Regions from separate parts of the Sporosarcina sp. E16_3 genome, predicted to be linked through region 2. Evidence: riboswitches for the same ligand, from Rfam matches in the RefSeq annotation. Region 2 holds a riboswitch; each other region holds the start of a gene.
What was found. Region 2 has a riboswitch for cobalamin ahead of I2483_RS08785 (hypothetical protein). Riboswitches for the same ligand answer to the same signal wherever they lie in the genome.
Positions count from the first base shown of each region.

Region 1: it holds a riboswitch for cobalamin, as region 2 does, so the genes downstream of both, I2483_RS06040 (ribonucleoside-diphosphate reductase subunit alpha) here and I2483_RS08785 (hypothetical protein) in region 2, are expected to answer to the same signal.
Region 3: it holds a riboswitch for cobalamin, as region 2 does, so the genes downstream of both, I2483_RS05425 (ABC transporter substrate-binding protein) here and I2483_RS08785 (hypothetical protein) in region 2, are expected to answer to the same signal.

Region 1 covers NZ_JADPRX010000006.1:8,175-19,234, reverse strand. Annotated here, with positions in the region: gene I2483_RS06075 (ATP-binding cassette domain-containing protein) at 1-539, opposite strand, end outside; gene modB (molybdate ABC transporter permease subunit) at 532-1,242, opposite strand; gene modA (molybdate ABC transporter substrate-binding protein) at 1,260-2,081, opposite strand; gene ric (iron-sulfur cluster repair di-iron protein) at 2,133-2,831, opposite strand; gene I2483_RS06055 (GNAT family N-acetyltransferase) at 3,158-3,691, shown strand; gene I2483_RS06050 (ribonucleotide-diphosphate reductase subunit beta) at 3,899-4,960, opposite strand; gene I2483_RS06045 (flavodoxin) at 4,915-5,355, opposite strand; gene I2483_RS06040 (ribonucleoside-diphosphate reductase subunit alpha) at 5,340-7,562, opposite strand; cobalamin riboswitch at 7,774-7,956, opposite strand; gene I2483_RS06035 (hypothetical protein) at 8,001-8,231, opposite strand; T-box leader at 8,315-8,520, shown strand; gene argS (arginine--tRNA ligase) at 8,584-10,248, shown strand; gene I2483_RS06025 (betaine/proline/choline family ABC transporter ATP-binding protein) at 10,845-11,060, shown strand, end outside.
Region 2 covers NZ_JADPRX010000011.1:24,637-35,696, forward strand. Annotated here, with positions in the region: gene I2483_RS08745 (MBOAT family protein) at 1-471, opposite strand, end outside; gene I2483_RS08750 (DUF4358 domain-containing protein) at 528-1,097, opposite strand; gene I2483_RS08755 (NAD(P)-dependent oxidoreductase) at 1,564-2,181, opposite strand; gene I2483_RS08760 (acetyl-CoA hydrolase/transferase family protein) at 2,437-3,954, opposite strand; gene I2483_RS08765 (LytTR family DNA-binding domain-containing protein) at 4,080-4,724, opposite strand; gene I2483_RS08770 (CBS domain-containing protein) at 4,959-5,591, shown strand; gene I2483_RS08775 (MFS transporter) at 5,700-6,962, opposite strand; gene I2483_RS08780 (class I SAM-dependent methyltransferase) at 7,024-7,914, opposite strand; cobalamin riboswitch at 8,146-8,337, shown strand; gene I2483_RS08785 (hypothetical protein) at 8,603-8,830, shown strand; gene I2483_RS08790 (hypothetical protein) at 8,894-9,070, opposite strand; gene I2483_RS08795 (GTP-binding protein) at 9,191-11,060, shown strand, end outside.
Region 3 covers NZ_JADPRX010000005.1:36-11,095, forward strand. Annotated here, with positions in the region: cobalamin riboswitch at 771-955, shown strand; gene I2483_RS05425 (ABC transporter substrate-binding protein) at 1,075-2,037, shown strand; gene I2483_RS05430 (iron chelate uptake ABC transporter family permease subunit) at 2,030-3,025, shown strand; gene I2483_RS05435 (adenosylcobinamide amidohydrolase) at 3,027-4,499, shown strand; gene cbiB (adenosylcobinamide-phosphate synthase CbiB) at 4,499-5,455, shown strand; gene I2483_RS05445 (pyridoxal phosphate-dependent aminotransferase) at 5,442-6,521, shown strand; gene I2483_RS05450 (bifunctional adenosylcobinamide kinase/adenosylcobinamide-phosphate guanylyltransferase) at 6,503-7,096, shown strand; gene I2483_RS05455 (cobyric acid synthase) at 7,093-7,929, shown strand; gene cobS (adenosylcobinamide-GDP ribazoletransferase) at 7,926-8,690, shown strand; gene I2483_RS05465 (histidine phosphatase family protein) at 8,663-9,256, shown strand; gene I2483_RS05470 (bifunctional adenosylcobinamide kinase/adenosylcobinamide-phosphate guanylyltransferase) at 9,208-9,630, shown strand; gene I2483_RS05475 (cob(I)yrinic acid a,c-diamide adenosyltransferase) at 9,627-10,208, shown strand; gene I2483_RS05480 (ECF transporter S component) at 10,212-10,697, shown strand; gene I2483_RS05485 (hypothetical protein) at 10,694-11,060, shown strand, end outside.

The sequences.
Region 1 (11,060 bases), on a different contig from region 2:
ATATTCAAATTACGCTGAATATCCGTAATGACTGTAAGCGCGTCATGCCGTGCTTTATCGTCCAATGCCGATAGGGGTTCATCAAGAAGAAGAATATCAGGCTCCGTCGCAAGCGCACGTGCAATCGCAGTTCGCTGTTTTTCCCCTCCAGACATTTCATGGGGATAGGCATTTCGCAGATGACTTATTCCGAATTGATCGAGCAGCGCAAGTGCTTTTTCGGATTTCTGTACAGACTTCATACCATACTGAACATTTTTTTCTGTAGTCATATGAGGGAATAACGCATAGTCCTGCATGACATATCCAACACTTCGTTTTTCAGTTGGACATGGCTTTTGGTTGGATGAAAAGTAAGTGTTTTCCCCCATACGGATATGGCCTGAGTTTGGTAGAGTAAGACCAGCAATCATATCTAGACATGTAGTCTTTCCAGAACCGGATGGTCCAAATAAGACGCCCACTTCCCCTTTAGCCGCTTTAATCGCCACATCGATTTTAAAATCCGGCAAATCTTTAATAAGATGTGCGTCAAACATTACGAGGAGCTCCCCCTTTCCTTTTCACAGTGAAACGCCGCAAGTTCTGATTCGACCACCAACTTAGCCAGAGAATTGTGGAAAATCCAAGTGCGACGATAATAAACACCCAAAATGTTGCTGTTTGCATATCACCGGCTTCAACCGCAAAGTAGATGGCCATGGGAATGGTATCTGTTCGACCAGGGATATAGCCTGCAATCATCAGCGTCGCTCCAAACTCGCCGAGTGCTCGGGCGAATGTAAGGACGAAGCCCGCAAGTAAACCCGGCCAGGCTAGCGGTAATGTGATTGTGCGGAAGACGCGCCATTTTGAAGCACCTAGTGTATGTGCCGCTGCCTCCAATTTTCCGTCGACTTGTTTGAATGCAGCTGACGCACTTTGATACATGAGTGGAAAAGCGACTACGGTCGAAGCGATAACGGCTCCAATCCAGGAGAATACGATTTGAAGATGTGCGTATTCATATAACCATCTCCCAAGTAGCTGATCCTTGCCGAATAAAATCAGTAGTCCGAATCCAACGACGGTGGGCGGTAATACAAGTGGTAATAGGAAAAACGCTTCAATGATTGTCTTCCCAAAGAAATTTCTCCGTGCAAATATGCGTGCCAGGAACGTGCCTGTGAGAAAAACAATGATTGTCGCTATGGCTGCAACTTTAATAGATAGTATGAGCGGCCCGTAACTGATTTCTCCCATTGGCGGTGTTCCTCCTTTTAGTTTGTAAATCCGTAATCTACTAGTATTTTTTGTACTTCTGGTGTCTTCATATAGTCAAGGAAAGCGCTAGCTGCTTTCGGCTGTTTTGTCGCGGTGATTAGTGCACCGGGATAGACAGCTGATGAATGCAATTTTGGATCTATTTCCGAGATAACTTCTACTTTATTAGACGAGTGGGCATCACTTGTGAAAACTATGCCCATCTCGGCATTACCTGTCTCCACAAAGGTTAATACTTGGCGGACATCCTTGCCGAAGACAAGTTTCGGTTCAAGTGTTTCCCATTCTCCAAGTTTTGTGAGCGCTTCTTTTGCGTAAACACCTGCCGGAACAGTGTCTGGGTTACCGATGGCAAAGTGGTCGATTTTGGACGTAAACGGATTCTCTTCATTCAACAGTGAATTATCTCCATTTTTTTGGCGAATAACAACTAACGTATTGCTAGTGATGTCTATTCGCGTGTCCGATTCAATTTTTTTATCCACTTCAAGCGTGTCCATGTCCGAACTACTTGCGGAAATGAAAACATCGACGGGTGCACCATTTTTGATTTGTTGTGCAAGCTTACCAGACGAACCGAAAGTGAACGTGACCTGAATACCTTTGTTGACTTTTTCAAATTCAGTTGCAATTTCAGTTAGCGCCGGCGTCATACTTGAAGCTGCCGCCACAAGGATTTCTATTTTTTCGTCAGCCTCTGATTTTGTGCATGACGCAAGGATTAGCATAAGCAGGATGGTAATAACTAATAAGAGTCGTCTCATTTTATCCCAAACCCCTTTTCTTCTATCATAACGGACATAGTGGAATGGTTCCATGCAAAAAAACCACCTCATGAGGTGGTTTTATAAAGCGTATTCTTTAGTAAATCAAAGTGCGGCCCGCACACGGTCAAATAAATTGTTATTTTCGAGATGAACATGATCAAATGTATCTTTTTCGAGTTGTGCAAGACGTGCGTATACGAGTCTATATGTTCCGCACGCACCATCTGGAGGCATGAAGTTATTTGTGAGATCGCGTAATTCAGCTAATAATTCCCCGGCATTCTCATGCTCTCTCTCGAGTTCCAAAATATATGGTTTAACTTTCTCTTTTAGTTCAAGTGTTGGATTCTCTAAAAATATTAGAATGAGCGGGAAGACAATCTCGTCTTCATCTGCCGTATGGTCAAGGAGTTCGCTACGTAATTTTTTGAAGATTTCTTGGACACGAAGGAGATGCGGTTGATTTTCCCCGTGAACACGGGAAACTTTCGTAATGTACGGTGCAAGGAGTGAAAACTCATCCCGCAGTCCACCGTGATACCTTCTTTGAATATAGGCAACAAGCGTTTTTGAATCGAATGATATCGGGTCCACTTCACCCTGTTTCCCCCATGTCTTTTCCATTTCCTTGATGCTATTTAAAACGTCTTCTGGGTTAAGTTTTCGTTCTTCTGCAGCATCTTTTAAAGCTATTTTTCCTCCACAGCAAAAGTCGATGCGCAGACATCTAAATAAATCTGCACTTTTAGGGAGCACCGTGACGATATCGCAAACTTGTGTATCAAGTGTTAATTGACTCATTATAGTTTCCTCCTAATCTCCATTTTACCGGGACCTATTCCCAGTAAAAGTATACAAGACAGGAATTAATGTATGTAGTAGGGTTTGCCCTATTTCGGGGGGAATCTGTCTTTGGATAAACTATATAGTCGGCACTTAACAACTAGAATGTTCTTCCAATGCCGCTTAGTCGCTAGATTTGTTCGCTATACGGGAGACCCAGTTAACTCCAAATAAGTAGTGCCGAATATATAGAGATTGATTTTTTCAATAAGTAGACTCCATTGTTTCACTTGAGGTACTATCAAACTTTGGTAGCCATTCAAACTAGAAAGTAGCTGAGGGTAATGATGAAATTCCATTTAAAAGATGGCGATGAAGTAATGATAACAGAGGCGACTACAGAACATGCCCAACATATGATTGATTTCTATAATGTCGTAGGCGGAGAAACAGACTTTCTTTCATTCGGGAAAAATGAATTTAATCAGGAAGCAGAAACGTATAAAGTGTTTCTAGAATCTACACGACTGGAACAAAACTCCATTATTTTACTAGCAACCATAAATAATGAAATTATAAGCATTGCATCTATTAACTCTAGCCAGAAGAATAGAATTAAGCATGTCGGAACGTTAGGTATTGTTATTAGCGCACAGTTTACCGGGCAAGGATTAGGCCGAAAAATGATGGAACAACTAATCCAGTGGGCAGCCTCAAACGGAGTCACTAACAAAATTAGTCTCGTCACTAGAGAAGATAATAATCTAGCTATTGAATTGTATGAAAAACTTGGATTTAAAAAAGAAGGCCTCATTTTAAAAGATACGTTAATTGATGGTGTTTATTACAACACACTAGTGATGGGATTACTTTTTTAGTGCCTATACTCCCCTGGAGAGTGTTTAGTGTGTCCTTTTTAAATCGGTATGTGGTACCAGCTGCTGCCACAATTCGAAGGGCACAAATTGTGTCAGGAAATGGTACAATGCATTTTTCGCCATACTACTAAGGATTTGAAGGGAATCTTCATTTCAAACTAATTAATCGTAAAAAAGCACACAACTCATGTTGTGTGCTTTTTTTATTCACAAATCATCAAAGCCATTTAAATCACTTGTTTTAACATACTGCCGTGAAGATTGTTCGAAGAAGTCGGTTTTTGTATCGTCGAAACTGTCGACATATGCACGAATCCATTTCATTGGGTTGTCAGTGAACTCGGGATAAATTTCACTAAGTCCGAGCATGCGAAGCATTTTGTTCGCGCGATATTTCACATACCCTTCCATTTCGGCAAGGTCGATACCTTCAATATCTGCAAGTACATAACGGCTCCAGATGACTTCCTGTTCAACCGAATGTTTGAACTGATCGTAAATCCATTCCGTGAATTCATCTGTATTATAATTAGGATTTTCTGCAAGTGCTGCACGGAATATGTCACTAATTGCTTTACCATGTTGCAATTCATCACGATTAATATACGAAATCATTGTCGAAGTACCGACCATTTTCTGATTGCGTGCGAGATTGTAGAAGAATGCAAACCCACTATAGAAAAATAGCCCTTCAAGCAGCGTCGTATAGACCATCGCTTTCAATGCTGATTCAATTGTCGGACGCTCGGCGAAGTCGTTGTAGACTTCTACAATGCGCTCATTCCGTTTTAACAGCACTTCGTCTGAGCGGCCCATTTCAAAGGAAGCCATTTGCTTATTAAGTGTTGTAACCGATGAAAGTACATAAGCATAACTGTGATTATGTTCACTTTCCTGATCGGCGATTGTAGCCATAATTGATTTAACAGAAGGATCGGTTGTGTAATCTGCCATTTTCAAAGCGATTGTCGTCTGTGGTCCGTCAAGTGTCGCGAGCAAGCCAATGATTTTAAGAAATGCGTCTTGTTCTGGCTTTGTCAGCGACGAGAATTGCTTGACGTCTTGTGTCATATCGACTTCATTGGCCGTCCAGAATAGTGAACGAATTTGTTGACGTAGTGTATAGAAATGCGGATGTGCGATGTCGTTCCAGTTGAGGATACCACTCGCTTCCCCACCGAAAATAGCCGTTGATTTGTTTGGATGTGCAGGTTCTAGGACCTTCACTCGTTTAAGTTTTTCCAATGTCTGATGACTCCCTTCGACCATTCGATTACTTTTTCTTGCTGTATGCCACGTGGGCTTTGTTCGATTTTAAGCGGCTCATAAGGGGATGCGTAAAACCGCGCTAACTTCACCGCTGCGTGGCAGAATAATGCATCGCCGCCAAATTGGGTATCACCCGTTCCAAAGACGTAGACATTATCCGGTTTATACCCCACATCCGCTACAAAGTCTTTTACTTCGTCAGGCGTTGAACCCTGCTCCCACGTGAATGACCCGAAAATCATCGCATCAAAATTGCGGGGGTTCGGAATGACGCCGCCGCCAATTCGATACGTTGTAACAGCTATATTTTCTGCAACTAGCGTTTCTTCAATTATTTCAGCAACTTCCTGCGTGTTTCCGCTCCACGATGCGTAGACGATTAAGAATGACACCATTCACACTCTTCAATATCCGTCGCAGTTGAACGTGTATAATACGTTGTTTTCATGCCAGACTTCCATGCTTGCAAATGAAGTTCAAGCAGTACAGATGCGCGAATTGAATTCGGAACATAGATGTTGAATGAAATTGCTTGGTCGATATGACGCTGTCTTGCTGCGTTTTGTTTGATTGACCAACGTTGATCGACGATATAAGCGGAACGACGGTAAACGTCGTACGTGTTGTGATTAAGATCAGGTGCAACTACCGGAAGCTTATAATCTTTCTTTTCTTCATGATAAAACGGTTTGAAAACCGGATCGATTGATGCAGTTGATCCTGCGATAATAGACGTCGAGCTATTTGGTGCAATTGCCATCAAATAGCCATTTCGCATACCGTTTGTTGCAACGTCGATACGCAGTTCACGCCATTCCTTGGAATCATAGTTCTTGTTTTCGAAATAAACACCGGACTGCCATTCAGATCCTTCATATAATGGGTAAGATCCTTTTTCCGAAGCTAGTTCCATTGATGCTTTAATCGTCAAATAAGCGATCTTCTCATATAATTTATCAGCGTAATCCACTGCTTCGTTTGATTCCCATTGAATGTTTTGCAGAGCAAGCAAATGGTGCCAGCCAAATGTCCCTAGACCAATTCCACGGTAACGCGCGTTAGTTCGCTGCGCTTGGACGACTGGTATTTTATTAAGATCGATGACGTTATCAAGCATACGTACTTGGATTGTAATGAGTCTTTCCAAAACGCTTGCTGGAACTGCTCGTCCAAGGTTGATAGATGATAAGTTACAGACAACGAAATCGCCTGGTTTTGAACGCGTGACAACGATATCGTCTTCGAGCGTAACAGACTCGAATTCAGTCGCGCTCATATTTTGAGTAATTTCTGTACAAAGATTCGACGAATAAATCATGCCTTCATGTTTATTGGCATTCGCACGGTTTACTTCATCACGATAAAACATGTACGGAGTTCCCGTTTCCAATTGGCTGCGCATAATCCGTTTCATAAGATCGATTGCAGGAACGATTTCACGGCTGAGCTCCGGATTATTGACACACTCTTCGTATTTCTCACGGAACGAACCCGCACCTTTTGTTTCATCGTAAAAGTCCTCTAGTGAATAGCCCATGATTGTCCGAACTTCATGCGGATCGAACAAATGCCAGTCTCCACGTGCATCGACTTGTTCCATATAAATATCAGGAAGACAGACGCCCGTGAAAATATCATGTGCGCGCAAGCGGTCGTCTCCGTTGTTCAATTTCAGGTCAAGGAACGTGAAAATATCTTTGTGCCAAACATCGAGATAAACGGCAATCGCACCTTGTCGCTGACCAAGTTGGTCAACGCTTACTGCTGTGTTGTTCAACTGTTTAATCCATGGAAGTACACCACTTGATGCGCCTTTAAATCCACGAATGGACGAGCCACGACTGCGGACTTTCCCCATGTAAACACCAATGCCGCCACCGTACTTCGACAAGTTAGCGATATCCGTATTGCTGTCATAGATGCCTTGCAAAGAATCGTCGACCGTGTCGATAAAGCAACTTGACAACTGGCCATGTGGTTTTCCAGCATTCGACAACGTCGGTGTTGCAACCGTCATATAGAGGCTGCTCATCGCCCAGTAGGATTCCGCCACTTTTTCAAGCCGGTTAGTTGTCTCGTCTTGCATCAATGTCATCGCGATGACAAGCCAGCGCTCTTGCGGAAGTTCAACCGATTGTTTGCTAAAGTCAACAGCGACATAACGGTCCATAAGTGTTTTTAGTCCAATATATGTGAATAGCTTGTCCCGTTCTGGTTCAATTAGATTGCCGAGAGTGACAAGATCTTCGCGGGAATACTTTTCCGTCAAGACGGGTGTGTATAATCCCTGCTCGACTAGACGTGCAACGTTTTCAGCAAAGTCCGTATAGACTTTTGCACCGCGAAGCTTTTCTTGACGATTGTAAACGTCCCAGAGGTGGATACGTGCAGCAACAAACGTCCAATACGTTGTCGCCTCATCTAGATTGCTAAGCGATTCTAATGTCATCGCCTTCGCCCACTCCGACTCAGTCCCCTCAGCGTGTTTTTGCTGCCAGCGATCACTTGCAGTAATAAGGGGCATTATTTCCTTTGCTCCAAATTCATTTTGTAGTTTATCTAGTAACTGATCAATGCCAGTCTTTATAGTTGTAGTTGTCATAATTATTGTCTCCTCCCATATGTAGATGAATCATGTGCAGACGCTAGCTATTTTACGTTTTTCAATATAAATGAGTGATAGCTTCACCTGTTTCGGTAGAGCCATCACTCATGGGTTAGTTGTCGGAAACAAAATGGGGCCGCGGGTAATCTTCGAGTAAAAAAGGTAGACGGTATCCCGTTCGCTTCCACTCTCAACCCCCGAAGAAAGTGTTGCTTGACGATGAAAGGCAGGTCTCCTGGCTAGCGCTTCAATCTACCCACCTAGCCTTCCCATGGAGTTTTCCACAGTGGCTCATACGGCGGTCGTCGGCGCTTACAGTTGCGGGGGCAGCTCCGGTTTTTCCGGATTCCCTTTTAAACCAATATCGGTACCATTCTATCGTTCAATACTATATGTTGTGTCTGTTTCTCTCTGTATACCCTAACATGTTGTGTTCTAGACGTAAATAGGTAGAAAATCCGCTTGTTCGACAATCAACAGCTTATCCACATATCCACAGTCATTCTCCCTAGTCGCTTTGACCGCCATCATCGTCATTGTTGCAGATGACGTGAAAGTTATGAACAGTTTTTTAAAATCCATTTTTTTTGCATAATGCCTCTCCGATAGATCAAGCAGATCTATCATGTCGTTCAATACTATATAATGTGTTCTACACAGAAACATAAATACACTTCCGAACTATTCTAAATCACCAGTAATATCTGTCTTTCAGTTGACACTTAACCCTTCATTTGCTACATTCAATTACAATATCTGTGATGAAGAGAGTAGCAATCGATTCTTTTTCAGCGAACTGGGGGCGGTGGGAGCCCAGTGAAGAATGCTTGTGAACCGCACTTCGGAGATGCTTTTCTGAACGTTTTAGGAAAAGCCGGTGTCTCGCCGTTATGAGGAAGTGGCCCCTATACGGGCAATTTGAGTGGTACCGCGGAAGTAAGCTTTCGTCTCATTAATTTGAGATGAGGGCTTTTTTTTACGTTTTTTTTAATGCCACCAACCAAAAGGAGAGTTGACAATGAAAATGGATATCTTGCAAGTACTGCAACAATTTAGTTCGATTCCATTGAATGAAAACATGCTTGAAAGGCCTGTCCATGCTCATTTAGGCGATTTGGCTCTACCATGCTTCCCGTTCGCAAAAGAACTTAGAAAATCACCTGTTGTTATTGCCGATGAAATTGCCCTGACAATCAATCACCCGCTAATCCATAAAGCAGAAGCCGTCAACGGGTATGTGAATATCTTTCTGAATCGTTCTACGATTACCAGTGCCCTACTGCAAAAAATTCTAGATCAATCAGTATCCTATGGTTCATCAAATGAAGGTAATAACGGGGTTGTCACCATCGATTTGTCCTCCCCCAATATTGCGAAACCGTTTTCCATGGGGCATCTGCGCTCCACTGTCATCGGGAATTCAATTGCACTACTTCTTGAAAAAAATGGTTTCAAGACAGCAAAAATCAATTACATCGGCGATTGGGGTACGCAGTTCGGCAAGTTGCTGACAGCCTACCGGAAATGGGGCGACGAACAAGAAGTGCGGCGAGCGCCAATCCAGACGCTGTTAAAGCTGTACATCCGTTTCCACGAAGAAGCGGAACATAACGACTCGCTAAACGACGAAGGCAGAGCGGCATTCAAAGACCTGGAAGACGGAGATACTGAAGCACTAGCATTATGGAAGTGGTTCAAAACCGAATCCCTCAAGGAATTTCAACGCATTTATGATTTGCTGGGTATTACCTTTGATTCCTATAACGGCGAGGCCTACTACAATGACAAGATGGAACCAATCGTTAAAGAGTTGGCGGATAAAGGACTTTTAAAAGAATCGAATGGCGCGCTTGTCGTTGAACTCGATGAAGATATGCCGCCTTGTTTGATTATGAAGTCAGATGGCGCAACATTATATGCCACACGCGATTTAACTGCTGCAATCGATAGAAAAGAAACGTATGATTTCGTGAAATCCCTTTACGTCGTTGGGAATGAACAAAGCCTACACTTCGCACAATTCAAAAAAGTACTTACTAAAATGGGCTACGGATGGGCAGACGATATCCAACACATTCCTTTCGGGCTTATATTGAAAGCTGGAAAAAAGATGTCGACCCGCAAAGGAAAAATCGTCTTGCTGGAACAGGTTCTGAATGAGGCGATTTCGCTCGCACAGACGACAATTGAAGCGAAAAATCCAAACTTGGCTAATAAAGCAAAAGTTGCTGAAGCAGTCGGCGTCGGAGCCATTATTTTCGGCGACCTAAAGCAGCACCGCAAACACGACATCGAATTCAACTTAGAGATAATGCTCCAGACTGAAGGGGAAACCGGTCCTTACGTCCAATATGCTTTCGCACGGGCCAAATCAGTGCTAAGAAAAGCTGGCGACATACAGCCGTATAGCGTGGATGACGTCAATGATTTTGAATGGGAAATCATTAAAGCATTGGAGCTATTCCCACAGACAGTCAAGCGCGCTGCGGATGACTTAGACCCTTCCGTTATAGCAAAGTACGCAATCGACCTTTCTCAAACATTCAGCTCATTTTATGGTAATGTCAAAGTGCTTTCAGATGCAGATCATCTGTCGTACAGAATTGCGCTGATCACAAGTACCGCGATTGTTTTGAAAGAGGCTCTGAGATTATTAGGTATGAAGGCACCTGAGGAGATGTAATTGGGTACTAGTGACACCTACTTTGGTGGAAACGTCTTCTGTCTATAAATAGGGCTAAAAACCATATTGGTTTTTAGCCCTATTTTTCGTGGAGACATCTACAAGAGTAGATAATGTATACGATTAATAAAACGCTAAACATATACGTTCAGCGTTTCACCATTATGTTCTGGTATTAATTTTGCAGTTCAGTGAAATGTACCTTTTTTAGCACAAGGAGGCCTACACGCATTCAATATACATTCGATTCAATAATCCTCAAAACATGATCAAGCTCCGCTCCAGTAAGTTCTGCGATGATGGCCGGGGCTGTTTGTTTCATATGCATATTCAGTACAATTTCCCTGTCACGTACTGCGACAGCCCCGTCCCTTCCTTTCTAAAGGAACGCGTAATGAGCAGGTAATTCAGACACTTCAGTAAATAAAAACGCCTAATTCCTGCAAATTCAATCGTAATATGGTATACTATTTGAGAGAGACTTCGCGCCTGAACAATCAGGATGCAAATACGTCTTCTTTTTTATTAACTACGAATGATTTTTTAATCTATTATTTGAAAACAAATTCGTTGTAAAAAAACCATGGGAGGTACACATGCTAAAATTTGAAAACGTAAGTAAAGTGTTCGATGGCGGATTCCAAGCAGTGAAATCTGTCAGTTTTGATATTCCTAAAGGCGAATTTCTTGTACTAATTGGACCAAGTGGTTCCGGGAAATCGACAACAATGAAAATGATTAACAGGATGGAACCACACACAAGTGGTAAAATCACAATCAACGGTAAAGATACGAACTCTTACAACGCCTCT
Region 2 (11,060 bases):
TAAACAAACATATAGCGCAAGCGTCAGCGGATTTCGTTGTGCTTTCACGTGTCCACGATACACATCAATTGCATACGACATCGTTTGAAATGTGTAAAATGATAAGCCAATCGGTAACGGGAGGTCCAATGCATTTATATTCATGTCAAATAGATTATTGACGTTTTCAATAAGGAAATCTGCATACTTGAAAAAAGACAACAAACTTAAATTAGTAATAATAGATGAAAGCAACCCAATTTTCGCTTTTAGCGGCGCAGTTAACCTGTACTTTTGAATAAATAACCCATGAAAATAATCTGTAATAGCCGAAAAGATCATTAGAAATATATAAATAGGTTCTCCCCACGCATAAAAAATGAGACTAACGATAAGGAGTATGCCATTTTTCATCTGTCTTGAACCGCAAAAATAAAGAAGTAACGCAGTTGGTAAAAAGAAAAACAGAAATAATAAGCTACTGAATACCACGCGATCACCCCTTCATTTTTACTATGTAGAAAGGCGCTTATTCAGCGCCCTTTAAATCACTTTATTTTTTCATCAAAAATCTTTTCTATTGCATCTACATTTTCATACGTAGCATATAGAACATAATTCCCCTTCGTTTTTAATACATTGTTTTTCACTTTTTCATATTGATCAGGAAGATACCTTTCCCATGTTTGTATTTGTGCATCTAATTCTTTTTGTAAGAAAGCTTTCAATGATTCTGTGTCCTTCTCATTCTTCGCTTTCAAGACAATTATTTCATCCGAATTGGTATTAAACATAGCGCCGAACATCAAACCTTCTGCTAGTAACTCTGTATCAAGATCTGTTCTCTCCAAAAACATTTGCGTCATAGGATCGTCGGTTTTAGCATTTACTAAATTCGTCTCCATATAACTTTGAAGAATTGTCTCATCAGACTGTCCCTCGTCGAATCCAGCATCTTTTATATCTTGTACAACTTGTCCCTTAATACTGTCCATTATGTCTTTAACGGAAATTTCAGCCGTAGCCACTTCATCCTTTTTACCGTCATTCGATCCTGAACAGCCCACCATTGTAAAGATAGCCATTGCACATATAAAAATTCCAAGCACTTTTTTCATAAAGAATTCCTCCCAAACTTTTCAACTAGCCGTTACTTTGGCTGCTAACTAAGTTGACGGATGATCTCCCGTTTCGTTACATCCATTTTTAGGAACTTAATTATAAAGTTAAAAGTTCAATTAGAAGAGAATTCCGCCCATTACTATGGAGTTAACAAAGAATTGTTCCACATGAAACATTGTCACTGCTCTGGCCAGTAGTTCAAGGACGACAAAAAAGACTGATATTTTAAATTTAGCGTTTTCAATAGTAAAGGGCTTACCCATTATTTCGCCTTATATTTTACAGTTCAATAAGTTCCTACAAACAGCTAAGTAACGTTTTTTTCCAAATAAAAAGCATCACTCCATAAAAGAATGATGCTTTCCAAAGCAAATAGGCGAGCTTTATGGAATTTAATTTGTTCTTGTAAATTTACAGCTAGATGGACCAATGAAACTGCCAACAACAGCACTACTCTGTGCACTAATAGGAAATTCCAACACGAAATCCTATGTTGTCGCCTTGCAATAGTTCACCATAAGCAAAAGAAGCTGTGTCACCAACGGCTATTTGTTTGCCGTCCTCTGGTAACAAGTTGCGCTCGGTTCTATAGTTACCCACTGCAACACCGTCCGGCAAATAAGTAGGACATACAATTGTCCAATCAAGCCCTGATTGACGAAGCATGTCATACACTTTATGGTGCTCCTCTGCCGCAAAAGTCAGCCGGCGATTTGTATCTCCTGCTTCATAACGTAACTTTTGAGGATCAATCTTACTTTGCAAGATGCCAGCGGTTCCAATCGTGACTATGCGATTAATCCCTTCATCTTTCATTGCTTTTATCATATGTGGAACCGCTTCAGTCAATGTTGTCGTCTTGTCAGTACCGAGTGCACTGAACACAACATCCATCCCAGCAATGGCAAGCGTAACCGTATCAGCATCACGGACATCCCCTTGGATAACAGTTAACCTGCCACGTGGTGCCAACTTCTCTATTGACCGGACGAGCACCGTCACTTCATGCCCTTCTGCTAGCGCTCGTTTAAGGACTTCCCCGCCCACGCGGCCAGTTGCTCCAAACAGTGCAATTTTCATTGTAACCAACTCCATTCTTTCATCTTCTTTTACTGTAACACTTTTCTATCCTGCATTAACAGGCAGTAAGGCCCCCACTTCAAGTCCTTAAAGACACGAAAAAAATAAGTGGGGGATAAAGCCCCCCTCTGATTGAAGATTAACTTTTTTAGTCGCCCCTCGTTTGTGATCGGTCTCCTTGATTTATAACCAGCCCATCACTTCGTCCCAATAAAAAAAGGGCTGCTCCTGTGAGACAACCCTTCCTGCTAGTCATTAATAAATCAACTCTTCAACATGCTCGCGCATCGTGCCGTTCTTCGCTAAATTCGTATGCCAAGAGAATGCTTTTTCCAAAACATGTGGCGTTTGCCCGCCTCTTTCAAGCGCCTCTTCGTAATATGCACGAAGTTGCTCGCGGTACATCGGGTGTGCGCAACGTTCAATAATGAGTTCAACACGTTCCCTTGGAGCAAGTCCGCGTAAATCTGCATAGCCTTGCTCTGTCACAATGATGTCAACATCATGCTCTGTATGGTCAACATGCGAAACGAACGGGACGATACTTGAAATATTGCCGCCTTTTGCCACTGACTTCGTAACGAAAATAGCAAGACGTGCATTGCGGGCAAAGTCGCCTGAGCCACCGATGCCGTTCATCATTTTCGTACCAGAAACATGCGTCGAATTGACGTTGCCGTAGATATCGAGTTCAAGCGAGGTATTGATGGATATCAGGCCGAGACGACGGATAATTTCCGGATGATTCGAAATCTCCTGCGGACGCATGATAAGCTTATCTCGATACTTTTCAAAGTTATTAAAGACGTGATCCATCTTCTCTTCAGATAATGTAATTGAAGCACAAGAAGCAAAACGAACCTTTCCAGCATCGATCAAATCGAACACAGAGTCCTGTAGTACTTCAGAATATATTTCTAAATCCTTAAACTCTGAATTGATCATTCCGTGAAGAACTGCATTCGCTACCGATCCAATCCCTGACTGTAGCGGTGCTAAATTTTTAGTTAACCGACCCGCTTGAATCTCAGTACGAAGGAACGTTAATAAATGCTCTGCCATAATTTCCGTTTCTTGATCCGGCGCTACAATCGTAGATGGAGAATCCAGTTGATTCGTGAAAACGATTCCTTTCACCTTTGTCATGTCAATTGGAATGCCAATCGTGCCAATCCGGTCATCTACTTTCATTAACTGGATTGGCGACCTTTCACCCTGTTTGCCTGGATCGTATAAATCATGCAGCCCTTCCAATTGCATAGACTGCGCCATATTAATTTCAATAATGATTGCTTTTGCATGCTGTGCGAACGTCAATGAGTTGCCGACAGAGGTCGTTGGAATCATCATTCCGTCCTCCGTGATTGAAACCGCTTCCAAAATCGCGAAGTCAATTGGCTCGACGACTTCCGCACGAATAAGTTCTGCTGTATGCGACAAATGGTGATCCACAAATAAAAGTTCACCGTCATTAATCATTTTCCGCATTGTCGGATCGGCTTGGAATGGTAATCTTTTATTTATAATATTAGCTTCAGCAAACAGGCGATCGATATCAGACCCTAACGATGCGCCCGTAAATACATTCACTTTGAACGTTTCCGTTTCCGCGCGTTTCACCAATGCTAGCGGAACGGCCTTCGCGTCACCCGCACGTGTAAATCCACTTAACCCTAGTGTCATACCGTCTTCAATCCAAGACGCCGCCTCTTCTGGTGAGACAACGACGTCTCTCAATTGAACGTTTTTAATCCGATCCATATGACTTCCCATCCCTAAACGCCCCAATTCATAACTTTTAGTTAATTTTAACTTAAGCACTTACATGAATGAGAAATTAGGTGCTGGACAAGGAATTAATGGGTAAAGCACGCATATACTCGGTTGAAGCAGCATAATTAAAAACCTAAGAGTTTACGAAAGTAACTTGAATACGATTGGCTGACTGGAATTCTTGTTCCATTGTCCATTTCCAAAACAAAAGTCGAGTGCGTATCAGGATAAATCCCCTTGACGTGATGAACATTGACAATATAAGAACGATGGCATCTTACAAACGACTCGCGCGGCAACAAATATTCAAATTCCTGTAACGTGTTTTTATGAGTCCCAGAAAACCCTTCTGCCACTACATACGTTTTTCGATCTTTCACTTCGACATATTTTACGCCCGTGAACGGGACAGGAATCCATCCATCATGCGTCTTAACGGTAACGACAGATTTTCCGTCTGTATATGCTGGATAAATTGCAGTTACACAGCCCTCCAATACATCACCATCATAAAATGGAACAGCCATCCCATGATAAGCGACACCGAACACATCACGGTTGATGAACTCCGACATTTTTTGTTTCTGGGAAATTGCCTTCTGCGCAATAGTCCCTTCCTTCACGGGGTCGCCCGGTCTAATTTTTAAATCAACCCGCTTGCTGGGACGATAATAAAGGTACTCTTCTGTATTTGACACAGCTATAGAAATTTCATCCGAAAATACTTCACCAATAACATCCAATAGTGCACCGAGACTTAAGTTCTCCATTTTTTGACCCCTTTTGCTCATTTCACAATTTAATCCTATGTTGTACATTCTATTATACTAGATACTGACTTTATACAAAAAAAATGATAACCGCCTTTGAAGCCAATGTACATCGAGTTTAACGCGATTTGTTGTATAATTAATTGTACAACTTCCTACATCTTGATTATACTAAATACTATCATAGACTAAAAATTGTGATAATAGTGACCTAAATAATGAGGGGGAAAAAGCATGCATGTTAGAGACCTACTTTTAGAGCGACTTGATGTTGCTACAGTAAATACCAATCAAACCGTGAGAGAAGTGCTGGATCAAATCAAAATGAGTGGATATAGATGTATTCCCGTTGTTGACAATGAAGACTTCTATAAAGGGATGATTTATAAAGTTCATTTGATTGAATATCTGTACGAAGACAATGGAGATGAGAATTCTAAAATCGACCATTTGCTGAAGCATCAAGATACATTCATAACAGAACGTTCATCTTTTTTAAGTGCACTCATCGAAATCAAGTCACTACCTTTTTTAAGCGTTGTAGAAAGCGGGAAACTCGTTGGGATATTAACGCATAATAAAGTTGAAAGTGTGTTGGAAGATGCCTTCGGATTAAAAACAGGGGGAATCAATCTTACAATTTCTTCAACTGAAGCTAAAGGTATGATTGAAAAACTGACGAAAACGTTACGCGGTGAAAACATTGAAGGTATGTTCACGCTCGATAATGGTTCCGTTCTCGCTCGAAGAGTAGTCATTACACTTGAAAGCGGCAAGACGGATGCAGAAATCGAAAAACTAACCGAAAAACTTGAAAAAGGCGGTTTCAGGATTCTGCAAGTAGATAAAATCGAAAAAGCTGATTGAGAGATAAAGTTAATCTTCAATCAGTGGGGGTTCTACTGCCCGTTAATGTGGGATAAACCGAAAAGCGTTGCACACATTGTAGAATGTGTGCAACGCTTTTCGGTTTTATCATGTCATCGTTGTTTTCACATCAGGTTCAGGCACCCGCGAGAGAATAATGATCCCGATAATGAACAGAATAACCAGGCTGAATACCCCGTACGCGGAGCTTCCTGTCAGTTGTGCAGTCACCCCTACTAGTAAAGGTCCCATGACCGAGGCAAATTTACCAAAAATATTATAGAAGCCGAAAAACTCATTCGACTTTTCTTTTGGTACAAGCCTCGCAAAATACGAACGGCTTAGCGCTTGAATACCGCCTTGCGACGTCGCAACAAGCATCGCCAATACCCAGAAGTCCATCGTTGTTTTCATAAAAAACGCATAAATACAAACAATGATATAGACGCAAATTCCTACGTATAACATCTTTTTCCCCGTAAACTTCTGCGCCAATTTACCATAAAGAATCGCGAAAGGTGCCGCCACAACCTGTGTGACAAACAAAATAATAAGAAGGTTTGTTGCACTAATTCCTAAATCCGATCCGTAAGCCGTGGACATTGAAATAATTGTTCCAACTCCGTCTATATAAAAGAAATAAGCCAATAAAAATAAAAACACTGTCCTGTATTTACGGATTTCTTTAAATGTACCGCCAAGACGTCTAAAACTGCTTACTAGCATATTTGGTTCACGCTTAATGCCATGGATCTGGTGAACATTTTTGACCATCGGAATTGTGAACATGAACCACCAAATTGCTGTAATTACGAAGGCTATCCTACTAGCAGTAGACGTTGTGAGCGGAATAACTCCTCTATCAGCCAACAAAATGATAGCAATGCTGATGATGAACGGAATCGTGCTCCCGATATACCCAAGTCCAAAGCCCCGTGCAGATATCTTGTTCATCCGCTCTTCCGGCGTAACATCCACTAAGAATGCATCGTAAAATATATTCGCCCCATGAAAACCGACGGCGGTGATGGTGTAAATGATTAATAACCATAACCAGTTCCCGTTTGGCACGAATGCCAATGAAAGCGTCGCGGCTGTCCCCATAAGGAAAAAGAATTGAAAGAACTTCTTCTTTAATCCTTCATAGTCGGCAATCGTTCCTAAAAGAGGTCCAATCATCGCCAGTATGAATGTCGCAATAGCAACCGTATACCCCAGATAGGCAGTCGAATTCGACATACTCACGCCTGCATCCGTCGCAACCGCCTTGTAGTAAAGCGGGAATACCGCTGTCGTAATAATAATCGAATACGCAGAGTTCGCCCAATCATAGAAAATCCAGCTGTTCTCCTCTTTACTGTACTTCTTCACACCCTCATTCCCCCTTTCACTACATACGTACGGTATATTATAAGGAAAAATTAAAACCTAATTATTCTGCGATAAATACGTATGTGGACAACGGTTTAATCGCATGATTCTTTTGCGCTTCTTCCAACAACATCACTTCAGATTGGATAAGTGACTTAAGTTTTCCAGGCAAATCAACAAGATTATTAATCTCCTCTTTGTAATCAGCTAACGTCATAGCAATTTCCCATTTCGCATCTTGCAGTTGGGTCGAATGAATAGATTGTTCATTTGTAATTGTCCAGCCCACGTTTTCTACGGCACGTTTAACATCCGCTGGCGTAAACAGTGTACGCACATTCGAAAGACTACTTTCTTTGAAACACTCATACTGGGATTGAATAAGCACAGCCAGAAAATGTGGGTATTGCTCAATCATTTGAATTCTTGAATCCCACTCAGCAAAACATAATGTCTTGCCCCATTTTCTAACCTTCTTTACTATCCCCTCTAGTTCCTCAAATGATTTTAAGTACCAGGAACAATGTGAGAAAACAATATAGTCAAAACTATTTTCGGGAAAATCTATTTCCACTGCTAAAACGTCAACATTAAACTCCATTTCAAGCTGTTTTCCTAACTTCGACTGCTTTAAATAACGGGCGGAATCACCAACTGTTATCGGGGCACCGTAATCTGGAGACGCAATATCTATCCCGTGAACAAAGCCTTTTTCTCCGACGATATACGCTAACGCAGCCGTCGTATCGCCTTGACCACAACCGATTTCTAAAACATTACCTCCTTCTTTGATTCCCCAAAACTCAACAAGCTTAAGACGATGCTCCGTTTGAATTTGCTGAATGATGCCCATATCAACATTGGACGCCATACACTCTACAATAGTTGTAATCGCGTGGTCTTTCATATATGCACCTCGTTTTATGTGAACACTTAGGTGAACGACCTCCACCCAAATGTCTTTCTAAAGTTCTTTTCGCCAAAGTCTCCTAGTTCCCCTTTTTTACGCAAGCATCAGGTACCCAATTCTCTCCTCTTCTTACTATCTATACCATTTATTCGTCTATACTTTTTTTGTTTTTAATCTTGGAACCCTTCTTTTCTTAGCGTTTTAATTGATTCCCGCAAGATTTACAAACTCATTCACGGCACCTATATCTATGCTATAGTAAAAGAACAACTGAATAACGTGTAGAAATTAGGTTCTTTTTTACATTCGTATAAAAGCTTAAAAGGGAAGTTCGGTGGAAAACCGACGCTGTCCCGCAACTGTAAATGGGAGTGCTCTTTTCAAATCCACTGTTCGTTACGAATGGGAAGGGAAAAGAACGTGAAGATCATGAGCCAGGAGACCTGCCTATTTCAGTACACACCAATACCCTACGCGGATAGGAGGTGTTAAGTGCGGCTATGATCGAGCAATTACTTGTAAAAGCCGCCGTACGAAAGAACGTAATCAGAAAGAACCATAAGAGGACTCAATACCTCTTCTTTCACTATGCACTCAATAGTGTTCTTCTGTTTACGAACCATTCGTTACGGCAACAAGCGACCATACAAATTTACGCATACTAGCATCTTCCTAACGTTTTACTAGGAAGATGCTTTTTTATTTTCATAAAAGAAAGGGATTTTAGCCAATGAAACTTGGAACAAAAGAATATTATCTGGACGCATTCAAACACGTCTTAATGACAAACCTCATCATAAGCGAATCACAATCACTGTCTTCAACCCAGTCCTATTATGAAGAACAAATCGGAAAAACAACGACTATAAATGAAGAGGAAAAAAGCCTTTATTCACGTAATCTCCAAAAAGCATTCGATGAAATCAAACACGAAGTAATCGGTTCATCAGAAGATTAATCTAAAAGTAAACATCAAAAAAAGCGTGGCAGTCATGATAGACTTCCCACGCTTTTAATGTATTTACAGTTCCTGATAATTTCTTTGATGGTTTCCACCATCTTTTACATCCGCATGATACAAAGCTTTTAACGCGAAACTTTTCTCCAGGTCAAGCTCGCCCATTATCTGTTTCAGACGTTTTGAAAGCTCTGGATCGTTCTTCACAAGCTTCTCCATTTTCGTTCTTGAATATTTCATAATCTGATTCCTCCTTCACACTAAGTTTGTCTATACAGTATACCATCAATTTAGTGTCATTCGCCCAATTCAGATTTGCTATACTAAAGATAGTAGCAAGAAATGGACTGGAGCGACGACATGTATAAAACAATTGGCATACTTGCGCACGTAGATGCAGGAAAAACAACTTTTTCTGAACAACTGCTTTATCACACAAAAAGTATTAAACAAAGAGGCCGCGTGGACCATAAAGACACCTTTCTCGATAGCCATACAATCGAGAAAGAAAGAGGAATTACGGTTTTTGCAGACCAGGCATCCATTTCTTATAACGGATCCACCTACTACATTATCGACACACCTGGGCACGTCGACTTTTCTCCTGAGATGGAACGCGCCATTCAAGTGATGGACTATGCCATTATTATAATTAGCGCAAGCGACGGCGTGGAAGGTCACACAGAAACCGTCTGGCAGCTGCTCCGTAAACATCAAGTGCCTACGTTCTTTTTTATCAATAAAACAGATCGTGAAGGAACAGACATTGAAAGCGTACTCCATGAAATTCGCACCAATCTATCGGAAGATATCTGTGACCTTACATCCTCATTCAATGAAGGTATCATGCAAGAGGAACTCATTGAATTTATCGCAGAACGTGATGAAGAACTGCTGGAAACCTATATGGAATCAGGTTATGACAAGGACTTATGGCTTGCAACATTAAAGGAAATGATTAGCGACAATAAAGTCTTCCCCCTATCCAGTGGTTCTGCACTTAAGGATATCGGTGTCATGGCATTTTTCGAGAAACTCGATGTATTGACAGCAACTTCTTACGAGGATGACAGTGATTTTGCTGCACAGGTCTATAAAATCCGCCATGATGACAGTGGTAACAGGGTCACTTTCCTTAAATCATTAAACGGTACGCTAAGTGTCAGAGACGAAGTAAACTATGGTGATTATAAGGAGAAAGTGACACAGATACGCGTCTATAACGGTAATAAGTTCAAAGCAATCGACCATGTTCAGGCTGGTGAACTGTTCGCCGTTACTGGATTAACCCAAGCATCCATTGGTGACGGTGTTGGAGCACTAAAAGAAAAGGCCGCCTTTGACATGATTCCTACCCTTAAGTCGAAAGTGATTTTCGACGCTTCCATCCATGTCAAAGAAGTGCTTCGATGCTTTAACCTGCTCGATGCGGAAGATCCTTCTTTGCGCGTCTTCTGGGATGAACACTTTCAAGAAATTCATGTCCATGTTATGGGCGTCATCCAGCTTGAAGTACTCCAACAAATTGTTAACGAGCGTTTTTCGATTCAAGTTTCTTTCGGCGAACCTAAAATACTGTATAAGGAAACCATTGAAACGACCGTAACGGGTTATGGTCATTTTGAGCCCTTAAGGCATTACGCGGAAGTCCATCTTTTAATCGAACCAGCTGAAAGAAGTAGTGGCATACAGTTTAACAACGTTTGCCATGCAAACGATTTACTTATCGGTCATCAAAACGTAGTACGCAGCCATTTATTCGAACGCGAGCATCATGGTTTATTAACCGGCTCAGCCCTCACAGATGTCAAAGTAACGTTACTGACGGGACGAAGCCATAACGAGTACACGTCTGGCGGTGACTTTAGAGAGGCCACTTTCCGGGCATTACGACAAGGTCTAGAACAAGCCTCCAATACGTTGCTCGAACCCTATTACGATTTCAAAGTAAAAGTGGATTTGGATAATATGGGACGAGTGCTGTCAGACATTCAACAAGCACACGGCAGCTTTGAGCCACCAGAAACGATTGGTGAAAAAGTAATTGTAAAAGGGCGTGTTCCAGTCGCTACCTTTATGAATTACAGCGCCACCTTTGCTTCGTTCACACACGGCAAAGGGACGCTTAGCTTGTTATTTGGGGGCTATGACCGCTGTCACAACCAGGAGCAAGTCATTGAGGAAATTGGTTATAACAAAGAAGCGGACCCCGAATACTCGTCCACTTCTA
Region 3 (11,060 bases), on a different contig from region 2:
GGATGCCTCCCGCGATAAGCCGGAAAGGAGACCACTTTCAGTCTTATCGCTCCGGCTACCACGAAGACGCGCCTTCGCTAGATGGTCTATCTTAGAAAGCGCATTTCATTGTCGGGGATAAGACCTGTAGCTCGTATTGCGTCTTTCTTTAATGAAATTAATATCAAATAGTAATCACATTATAATATCAGTCTATACATCTCAAAATAAAACTCTCGATAATGTACACTCTAGCGCAGGCGCGGCAAAGGGGTAGCCGAAGCCGTGAGACTGGATGCGAAGCGCCAATCCAGGCTCAGGGCGAGAGGCATCCCAAAGCGGCAAGCGTTCACAATCCACACCCCGAATTACAACTGTCTCTCAATAATGTACACTCCAGCGCAGGCGCGGCAAAGGGGTAGCCGAAGCCATGAGACTGGATGCGAAGCGCTAATCCAGGCTCATGGCGAGAGGCATCCCCAAAGCGGCAAGCGTTCACAATCCACACCCCGAATTACAACTCTCTCTCAATAATGTACACTCCAGCGCAGGCGCGGCAAAGGGGTAGCCGGAGCCGTGAGACTGGATGCGAAGAGTCAATCCAGGCTCCAAGCGAAAGACATCCCCAAAGCGCCAAGCGATCCACAATCTACATTCCGAATTAATACTCTCTCATCATCGAGCGACACAACAGATTCAACTGGATTCTTTAATTCAACATATCTAAATCTACAAATCTCCCTTCACTATCGACACAAGAAAAATTTGTAGTATACTGAAAGTTGAACAAAATACATACCAAACATAAAGGTGCCCCGCATTAAAAACGGGGTTAAAAGGGAAGTCGGTTCAATGCCGACGCGGTCCCGCCACTGTAAGTGTGAGTTAGTCGCAAATTGTCACTGGAAAAATTTCCGGGAAGACGCGATTAGTATTGAACACAAGCCAGGAGACCTGCCTTTATGGATCACACGTACCCTACGAGGATAGGATTAGTGGAAATCGGCGTCCCCGCACGTCCGGATTTTTACTCAACTTATTCCTCCGTAGCAATTACGGGGGATTTTTATTTGGATAAAACAGGAGGAAAACAACATGAAAAAGATTTGGCATTTAGGATTAACGGCATTTCTTGCAGTATTCTTGCTCGCAGCATGTGGAACTGCAACAACAGAAAAGCCAGAAGTAGCTGGAACACCGAAAGTAGAAGAGGTCAAAGCTGATTTTCCAATTACGCTAACAGATGCGGTTGGCAATGAAATTACCCTGAAAACTGCACCGGCAACAATCGTTTCGATGATGCCGAGTAATACGGAAATATTGTTTGAACTTGGTCTTGCTGCTGAAGTTGTCGGCGTCAATGACTACGATGATTATCCCGCAGAAGCACTTGGAAAAGAGAAAATCGGCGGTATGGAATTCAACGTTGAGAAAATCGTTTCCATGAATCCTGAAATCGTTTTTGCACATGAATCCGGACTTGGATCAGGTGAGGCAGGACTGCAGCAAATCCGTGACGCAGGAATTACTGTTTTTGTTGTGAAAAACGCAGCAAACTTTGAAGAAACGTACACTACGATTGAAACAATCGGTCAAGCGACTGGTAAAACAGTAGAAGCTGAGAAAATCATTACGGACATGAAAGCAAAAGTCGAAGAAGTTCTAGCTAAAACGGCAACAGTTGAAAAGAAAAAAACAGTTTTCGTTGAAACATCACCTGCGCCAGAAATCTACACACCAGGTAAAAATACATTTATGGATCAAATGCTTGAAATGATTGGTGCGGAGAATATTGCTGCCGATCAGGAAGGTTGGTTCATGATGGATCCGGAAGAAATCGTCAACCGCAATCCTGATGTAATTATTGTGTTGTACGACTACATCGAAACGGCCGTTGCAGATGTGTATGCACGTCCAGGTTTTGATTCCATTACAGCTATCAAAGAAAAAGCAGTTATCCAAGTTGATGAAAATACAACTAGCCGTACAGGCCCCCGTCTTGCTGAAGGGCTTGAAGAAATAGCGAAAGCCATTTATCCAGAGGCTTTTGGTGAGTAAATCTAGCGTTGCCTACATCGTTTCTGCCGCCGCACTTCTAGTGGCGGTATGGCTCGGTGTGTCAATCGGGTCTGTGAAAATACCGATTAGTACGTTATGGAATGCAGGAGCGGATGCAACGGCTACCAATATTTTGTGGAAAATTCGTATGCCGCGTGTCGTGCTTGCAGGACTTGTCGGCGCCTCGCTCGCGATTTCAGGAGCTGCTTTCCAGGGGCTGCTGAAAAATCCGCTTGCTGATCCATATACCCTCGGAGTGTCATCCGGCGCCTCGGTAGGTGCTGTCTTGACGCTCTTTTTTGGTATTTCCATTCCGTTTTTAGGCATATATACGCTTCCTGTATTCAGTATGGTTGGTGCAGCACTGACAATGTTCCTTGTTCTCGGATTCGCACGCCTCGTTGATAGGGCAATGAGAATGGAAACAATTATTTTGACCGGAATAATTTTCGGTTCGTTCCTCGGTTCTGTATTATCACTAATGATAGCGCTCACAGGGGAAGAACTACGCCAAATTATTGGTTGGCTGCTCGGCAGTGTTTCGATGAGGGGCTGGAGCTATATTACAATGATCTTGCCATTCGTCGTCGTCGGCTCGTTCATGCTGTGGTTGAATCGCCGCGAATTAAATGCGATGCTGTTCGGGGAAGAACGGGCGCATCATTTAGGTGTCAACGTCAAACGCCGTAAGTTTACCATTTTGATTGGTGGATCCATCCTGACAGGTTCTGCAGTCGCGGTGTCCGGCACAATTGGCTTTGTCGGCCTAGTCGTTCCGCATATGACGCGACTCCTATGGGGATCTGATCATCGCCATCTCCTGACATTATCGTTCATGAACGGCGCAACGTTGCTTATCATTTGCGATTTAATTGCACGGACAATCATTTCCCCAACTGAACTTCCAGTAGGTGTCATCACAGCGTTTATCGGTGCACCCGTATTTGCATTTATCTTCTATAAACAACGAAGGAAAGGGGGAATGTGACATGTTAACAGTCGATAATGTTTCCGGCGGTTATGGTAAAGAATCAATTGTGAAATCAGTAACATTCACTGTCAATAAAGGCGAAGTACTCGGCATACTTGGACCCAACGGCAGTGGTAAATCCACTTTATTGAAAATCATATCAGGCATTCTCCCAAAGGAAACGGGTTCCGTCACAATCGACGGGCAAGACGCGTCTACCTATTCACAAAAAGAATTCGCCAAAAAAGTAGCCGTCCTGCCACAACTCCATGCACATGCATTTTCTCACACTGTTCGTGAAACGGTAGAACTCGGCCGCTATCCACACCAATCGGGGTTATTTTCCTCATGGTCAGATGAAGACGAGCGCGCTGTCACCAATGCCATAAATAGTATGTCAATCGCACGCTATGCTGACAACTCGATAGAACTGCTATCCGGTGGTGAACAGCAACGCGTTTTTGTTGCACAGGCACTCGCACAGGAAGCTCCGATTTTATTGCTCGATGAACCAACGAACCACTTGGACATCGCCCATCAGCAACAATTACTTGATACGATTCGCCAGCAGGCAATCGACAAAGGGCTGACGGTCATTTCGGTGTTCCACGATATCAATTTGGCTTCTTTATACTGCGACCGGCTTCTCTTGATGGATAAAGGGCAGATTGCCAGAATAGGTGTCCCACAAGAAGTAGTGAAGGAAGAGGCAATTCAATCTGTGTACGGTGCGCGTATAAAATCACAGCCTCATCCCGAATTGCCAAAACCTCAAATTACACTTCTGCCGGATACCAAAGAGGAAATTAAACCTTTCACCGTTGTAAAAGAAGACTTTTCGATAGCTGCGGACTTTGTTGCACTACGAACAAAATACCCGTTGAAAACAATTTCCTCCGCCGTTCATAATGCCGGAACAGGCTGGTATCGGTCGTTTGTCAATCGGCATGTTGATGTTGATTACAATGCAGACGATGTCAAAGCTGAAAACACTTCCTACCTTGAACAGCAAGGTTTTCATCTGACGGATACGGTCGGTATGATGACCGCGGTCACGACGGAGCATGCTGAAGTCGAGGAATACACAGGGGATTTCGGAACAATTCTTATTGCGGTAACAGCTGGCGTCGGCAATGCCGTCGATGTATCACAAGCACTCACGCGTGATCAGAAACCTCGCGTCGGGACCATCAATACATGGGTTATCGTCAACGGGCAGCTACCTGATGAAGCATTTATCCAAGCAATGATAACTGCAACCGAAGCGAAAACCAAAGCACTTCAAATGGAATCCATAACAGATCCGCTCACCGGCACAATTGCAACGGGTACATCGACGGACAGCCTACTAATCGCGGCAACACAACAAGGAGAATTCCTGCCATATGCAGGTCCAATCACCCCGCTCGGAAAATTGATTGGCCACGGAGTGTATGACTGTACTGTACGGGCAATCCGTGCCTATAAAAAGGCGAAAGGGTGGACAACTTGATACCTGCACATTTTATCGCCATCGCAATTGGTTTTCTACTGGACAGAATGATTGGAGATCCGCCGAAATGGCCGCATCCGGTCCGCTGGATTGGAACGTTCATTTCCAAATTGACTAGCGTTATGAATAAAGGGCGGTTCCGCATGTTAAAAGGGGCGTCTACACTTTTCATCACAGTCGGGATTGTGTTGGGCATCGTTTTTGCAGTGGTTGGTTTTGCCTATAAATTCAATATCTATATAGGTATTGGCGTGGAATCAATTCTGATTGCTATAGGGCTGGCACAAAAAAGTTTACGCGACGCTGCACTTGACGTTTATCGCCCGCTCGCCGCAAATGATCTACCCGCAGCACGAACGAAGTTGTCATGGATTGTCGGTCGCGATACCGATAAACTACAAGAAAGTGGCATCGTACGCGGGACTGTTGAAACCGTGTCAGAAAATATTGCGGACGGCATTACATCGCCATTATTTTGGGCATTTCTACTGGGAGCACCCGGTCTGTGGATGTACAAAGCAGTGAATACACTGGATTCGATGATTGGTTATAAAGACGAACGATTTGAGAAGTTTGGTAAATTTTCTGCCCGTGCGGATGATATCTTGAATTTCATACCAGCACGTGTGACGGGTTTCCTAATCATTTTATATGCGCCAAATAAAAGTGGAATTTCCTTTTGGAAACGCTTTACAGGCTGGAGTAAAGACGCAAGGAAACATCCAAGTCCGAACAGCGGATTTTTAGAGGCAGCGACCGCTTGGCAACTCGGCGTTACGCTTGGCGGAACAAGTACATACCGTGGAATCGTATCGAAAAGACCTGAGTTTGGTCCAGGCAACACCACGTTAACCGCAATACATATTAAACAAAGCATTACACAGATGCATGTGACAGCGTTTATTTTTTGGCTAGTAATGACTGTGATTGGAGTGGCTTTTTATGAAACTACCTGAACATGGCGCAAATCCGCACAACGTTTACGCGACACTGGGCATTGAACCGCCTACACAGCTAGTGGATTTCAGTGAAAATGTCAATCCGGCGGGGCCTCCTGATTCAGTTACCGAGATGTGGCCAAGTTTACTAGCTAAGCTTAAGGCATATCCAAATCCTCAAGGCGAGCCGTTTCTATCAGCGGCGGCCGATTATCATGGCATTTCGACTGCTTATTTATTCGCGGGAAACGGGGCGGCGGAACTGCTGGCACTTCTTGCAGAGCGTTATCGTGCAAAGCGAGCGATTGTCGTGCACCCGACATTTTCCGAATACGAAGCGACGCTGTTGGCGAAGGATGTGGAGATTGTTCGGGTTTTTGCATCGGAAAGTGAAGGCTTTCAATTGCCGCTGGAAGCAATTCTTAAAGCCATGACTTCAGCATCCGTTCTGTACCTTTGCACACCAAACAATCCGACTGGCGTCATGCCTGAACGGACGGACTTGAACGTAATTATACAGCGCGGCGCTGAAGTAGGTTGTGACGTCGTTTTAGACGAGGCTTTTATCGATTTCGTTGATGAATCCCTATCCTTCATTGCAGAAATAAAAAGTAATGCCCACGTCATTGTCGTTCGCTCTATGACGAAAATGTATGCCATTCCGGGAATACGCCTTGGTTATATTGTGGCAAATCCATCGATTATTATGGAGATAAAAGCACTTGCGCCGCATTGGAATGTTAACGGATTAGCCGCAGAAATTGGAGCGGTGTGTTTACAGGAAGAGCAATACCGCGAACAGGCGATTCAGTATAGTAACAGTGAACGGGAAAGGATGACGCAGTTTTTAACGGACAATGGTTGCGCTGTTACTAATTCCGTTACGAATTTCATTTCATTTACACTGGGTTCTGACCATGATTCGAATAAGTTGTATGAAGATATGCTCGCACGCGGAATTGTCCTCCGTCATTCACAAAACTTCCGTGGCATGGATGGCAGATGGTTGCGCATTGGCATGAAAAACGATGTGTCCATGAACATTTTAAAGGAGGAGCTGTCGCAATGGTTCGCGGAAAACTGACGTTCATAAGTGGCGGCGTTAGAAGCGGGAAAAGTTCCTATGCAGAAAAGCTGCTTGTTAATGAAGTGCAGAAAAACGTGGCTCGGCTTGTTTACATTGCTTCCGGCGTCGCAACAGATTCAGAAATGCAGGCACGTATTGAACGTCATAAATCGGATCGTTCCACTGATAGTTGGACGACCTTTGAACAACCCGTCGAGCTGGAAAAGCTAGTGCCCTCCATTCAACCAGGTGATTATGTGTTATGGGATTGCCTGACGACGTGGTTGGCGAATGAGTTATACACAGGTTGGGATTTAGGGGAACCTTGTATTGGACAAGCGGGCTGTATGGAGCAAAAGGAAATGCAGTTGTACTTAACAATCGAATCACTTTTAAAACAAGCCGCTCACCTCGTTATTGTTTCGAATGAAGTCCTAGACGAACTGCCGTCAAAGTACGCTGAAACGGAAATCTACCGAAAATGGATCGGCCGTATTCACCAATCGCTTGTCAAAAAAGCAGATACAGCAATTGAAATGGATTATGGAATCCCAATCGTATGGAAAAACGAGCAGCAGGAGATGACGCAATGAATGGGCTGATTGTTTTAGGGACAGCATCGGACTCTGGAAAAACGATGATTTGTACAGCGCTATGCCGCATTTTATCGGACGAAGGCGTGCGGGTAACCCCCTTCAAATCGCAAAATATGTCCGGGTTTTCAGCGACAACGGAAAAGGGCGAAGAAATGAGTCGTGCGCAATTCATTCAAGCACAGGCTGCTAGAACAAAGCCATCGATTTATATGAATCCAATATTGCTGAAACCAGTTGCGGACATGAAATCGGAAGTGCTTTTTTTCGGAAAGAAGTTTGGTCCAATAGCTGGAATGGCGTATCGCGAACAGTTCTTCACACGCGGAGTTGAAGCGATTAAAACGTCACTTACCAAACTGGCGGAAACGTATGAAACGGTCATTATTGAAGGTGCAGGAAGTCCGGCAGAAGTGAATCTCAACGATAGAGAAATTGTGAATATGCGCGTGGCAGAAATTGCGGATGTACCTGCTGTTTTGGTTGCGGATATTGATCGCGGTGGTGCTATCGCATCAATCGTTGGGACGCTGCAACTTTTACCACCCGAGCATCGAAGACGTGTCAAAGCCATTATTATCAATAAATTCCATGGCGACGTTTCTTTATTCCAAGAAGGTATTGAATTCATCGAAACCTACACGGGTATTCCAGTGGCAGGCGTTATCCCTTATAAAGTAAATCATGGCATTGAAGAAGAAGATATGGACCGGCCGGTTATGAAAGCTCCTGCAGGAATCGACGTCTACGATGCGTGGGCAAAACATGTCTTGGCGCATCTCAACTGGCCACTGATGAAAGAAATTTTGTCACCATCCGGAGAGATGAAATGAACGGATTGTTGTTAGCCATGCAATTTTTCACTGCAATCCCGGTGCGGAAAGAATTTCCACTCGGCCGAAAAGAAGTGACGGCAATGTATATGGCCCTTCCTTTCGTTGGGGCGGCAATTGGGCTCGCGATGTACGGTGTGTCAGAACTTCTAGTGAATTATTTGCATATCGGTACACTTCTTGCGTCGGTACTTATCGTTTTGACGGCGATTATACTGACTGGTGGTTTGCACCTGGATGGCTGGGCGGATACGGGAGATGCATTCTTTTCATACAAAGACCGCGAAAAACGACTTGAAATCCTAGAGGATCCGCGACTTGGTGCATTCGGCACGATGGCTCTGGTGTTACTAATCGTCGTGAAAATCGCTGTGTTTAATGAAATTCTGATGCGCGGCACAGGGAATCTTGCTCTATTTATAGCGATACCTTTCCTAGCAAGAGCAACTATGAACCTGTACTTCTCAACTGTTCGTCTTGCAAAGGATAAAGGAATCGCACACTTTTTCAAAGAAAAGATGTCAACAACTGTGCTAATCAGCTGGACTCTAGTAAGCAGTGCAGTGATTTTATGCGCGGTAGGATTTATGTTGAAAAGTGTACTGATTCCAGTTGTGATAGCGATTGTAATTGCAGTAGCATTCTTCACGTTCCGTAACTGGTCGTTGAAACACTTTGGAGGTGTCACGGGCGACCTATGCGGTGCATTCATTGAAGGGATGGAGGTAGTGTTATGGCTAGCGGTTTTGTGCTTCATCTGATTCGGCATCTTCCCACATTAGGTAACAAAGAACGGAAATACATTGGCTGGACGGATGAACCGATTTTGGAATCGGCCAGCTGGAACTGGCGTTTACCCGAAACCCCGAAACACGTTTATAGCAGTGATCTTCGTCGTGCAAAACAAAGTGCCGCATGCTATTTCCCGCAAGCGTCTATTGAAACAGCTGCCAGTTGGCGTGAATGTAATTTTGGCGAGTTTGAAGGGAAAACATATGCGGAACTTGAAAAGGATATGGACTATCGAAAATGGATTGATGATCCGTATGCATTTGCACCACGTGGCGGTGAGAGTTTAACAGATTTAGAACTGCGTGTAGTGGCCGCAGTCAAACAATTGCCGAATCAGGCGGTTGTCGTGACACACGGAGGACCCATCCGCGTAGTTCTGACGAAGTTTTCACCGGAAGAAAAAGGTTTTTGGTCGTGGAATATCCCGCATGGAACAGGCTACCGACTTGAATGGGAAAGCGACAAAGCATTCGAGGAGGGGAAGTTATGCACGTTTATATCGGCGGTGCCCATAACGGCAAACGAGATTATGTGAAAAAGTGGTTGGCCCAGCAAGGGAAAGAAAACGTACAGTGGATAGAAGGGAATTGTTTAGAGGACAGTTTCATAGTAGATATGGAAGCCATTCAGACAACTGTCATAGCTGGAGTCGAAAAGTGGCTTGCGGAAACGAATTTATCGGAACAAGCAGCCATTGATTACGTGATGAATGGCATCGCCAAGGACCGTCAGACAGTTTTTATTTTAACGGATATTGGACGCGGAATCGTTCCTATGGATGCCGATCAGCGAAAATTACGCGATGCTTGCGGTCGGCTTTATCAACGCTTAATGGCGGAAGCGGATGAAGTGACGAGAATTTGGTATGGCTTGGCAAAAACACTAAAGAAAAGGGGAGAACAACAATGAAAATTTACACACGTACAGGGGATAAAGGGAAAACAAGTTTAATAGGGGGCCGCGTCGACAAAGACAGCCTTCGCGTTGAAGCCTATGGCACGATGGATGAATTGAATTCATTTGTCGGCAAAGCAATGACGGAACTGGATCCTGCAATTTTCGCGGATATGCTGACAGACTTGGAAGCCATTCAAAACGAATTATTCGACGGCGGTGGCGATCTTGCAAACGTTATGAAAGAACGTCATTATAAATTGTCTGAAGAGCCTGTTGAAGTGCTTGAACAACGTATTGACGTGCTGATGGAAGAAGCGCCACCTTTGGAGAAATTCATCTTACCAGGTGGATCACCTGCAGCTGCAACACTTCATATCGCACGAACTGTTGCGAGACGCGCAGAAAGGCAAACGGTGACACTTTTAAAAGCGGAAGAAGACGTACCAGCAGTTGTTCAACGCTATTTGAACAGGCTATCAGACTACCTTTTCGTTGCAGCGCGCATTGCGAATTCTCGGGTCAACGTACCGGATAATGAATACGTAAGAAGTGCAAAAGTGTTCCGAACGGATAAGAAAAAGGAGGACTGACCGATGCAATTGAAACGGCTCACATTGACGGCGTTTTTTGCAGCCCTCTGTGTCATCGGTGGATTAATCAAAATCCCGTCCGGCATCGGTTCATTGGCACTGGATACGGTGCCGGCACTTATCTCAGCTGCCTTTCTACCACCCGTATTTTCAGGAATCGCGGCGATGCTTGGGCACACGGCCTCCGCGATGAATGGCGGTTTTCCTTTAGGACCCTTTCATATACTCATTGCACTCGAAATGTTCGTCATCGTAATCATCTTTGCACGTCTGCATAAAGCGGGACGCAATGTGACGAAGTGGATCTTTTTCATAGTGGCAAACGGTTTAATCGCACCACTACCGTTTTATTTTCTGATATCACCGGCATTTTTCTTGGGAGCAGTTCCATTTCTATTGCTCGCGACAATCGTTAACGCGGTTGTTGCAGCAGTTGTCATGCCGTCACTTCGGCATGTGGTGGATGGTCGCATGGGAGCACTTCGATGAGGAATGCCATTAATATCGGCAATGGTTTCATCGTGACAACCGATAATTCAGGTGGCATCGGTGAAAAGTTGCAGGATATAGTTAATGTACCGGACCGCATCACAGCGTATTTCGCGGCCCGCGTCACATTGCTTGAACAATGGGCGTCGCATGCGGAACCGGTTTCAATCCTCATTCACAATTTTAGCGGCAGCGCGAGTTGGGGGAATTACGTGGCAGGTGTGACGGATTTATTCCACGAGGCGGGGCTTGAGGTTCCGCCGATCAACGGCAGTTCAGAAACCAATATGGAACTTGTCCAGTCAGCGATGGCCGTAACAATTATAGGCGAAAAAATGGCAGCGCGGACTCAGGAAAATAGTG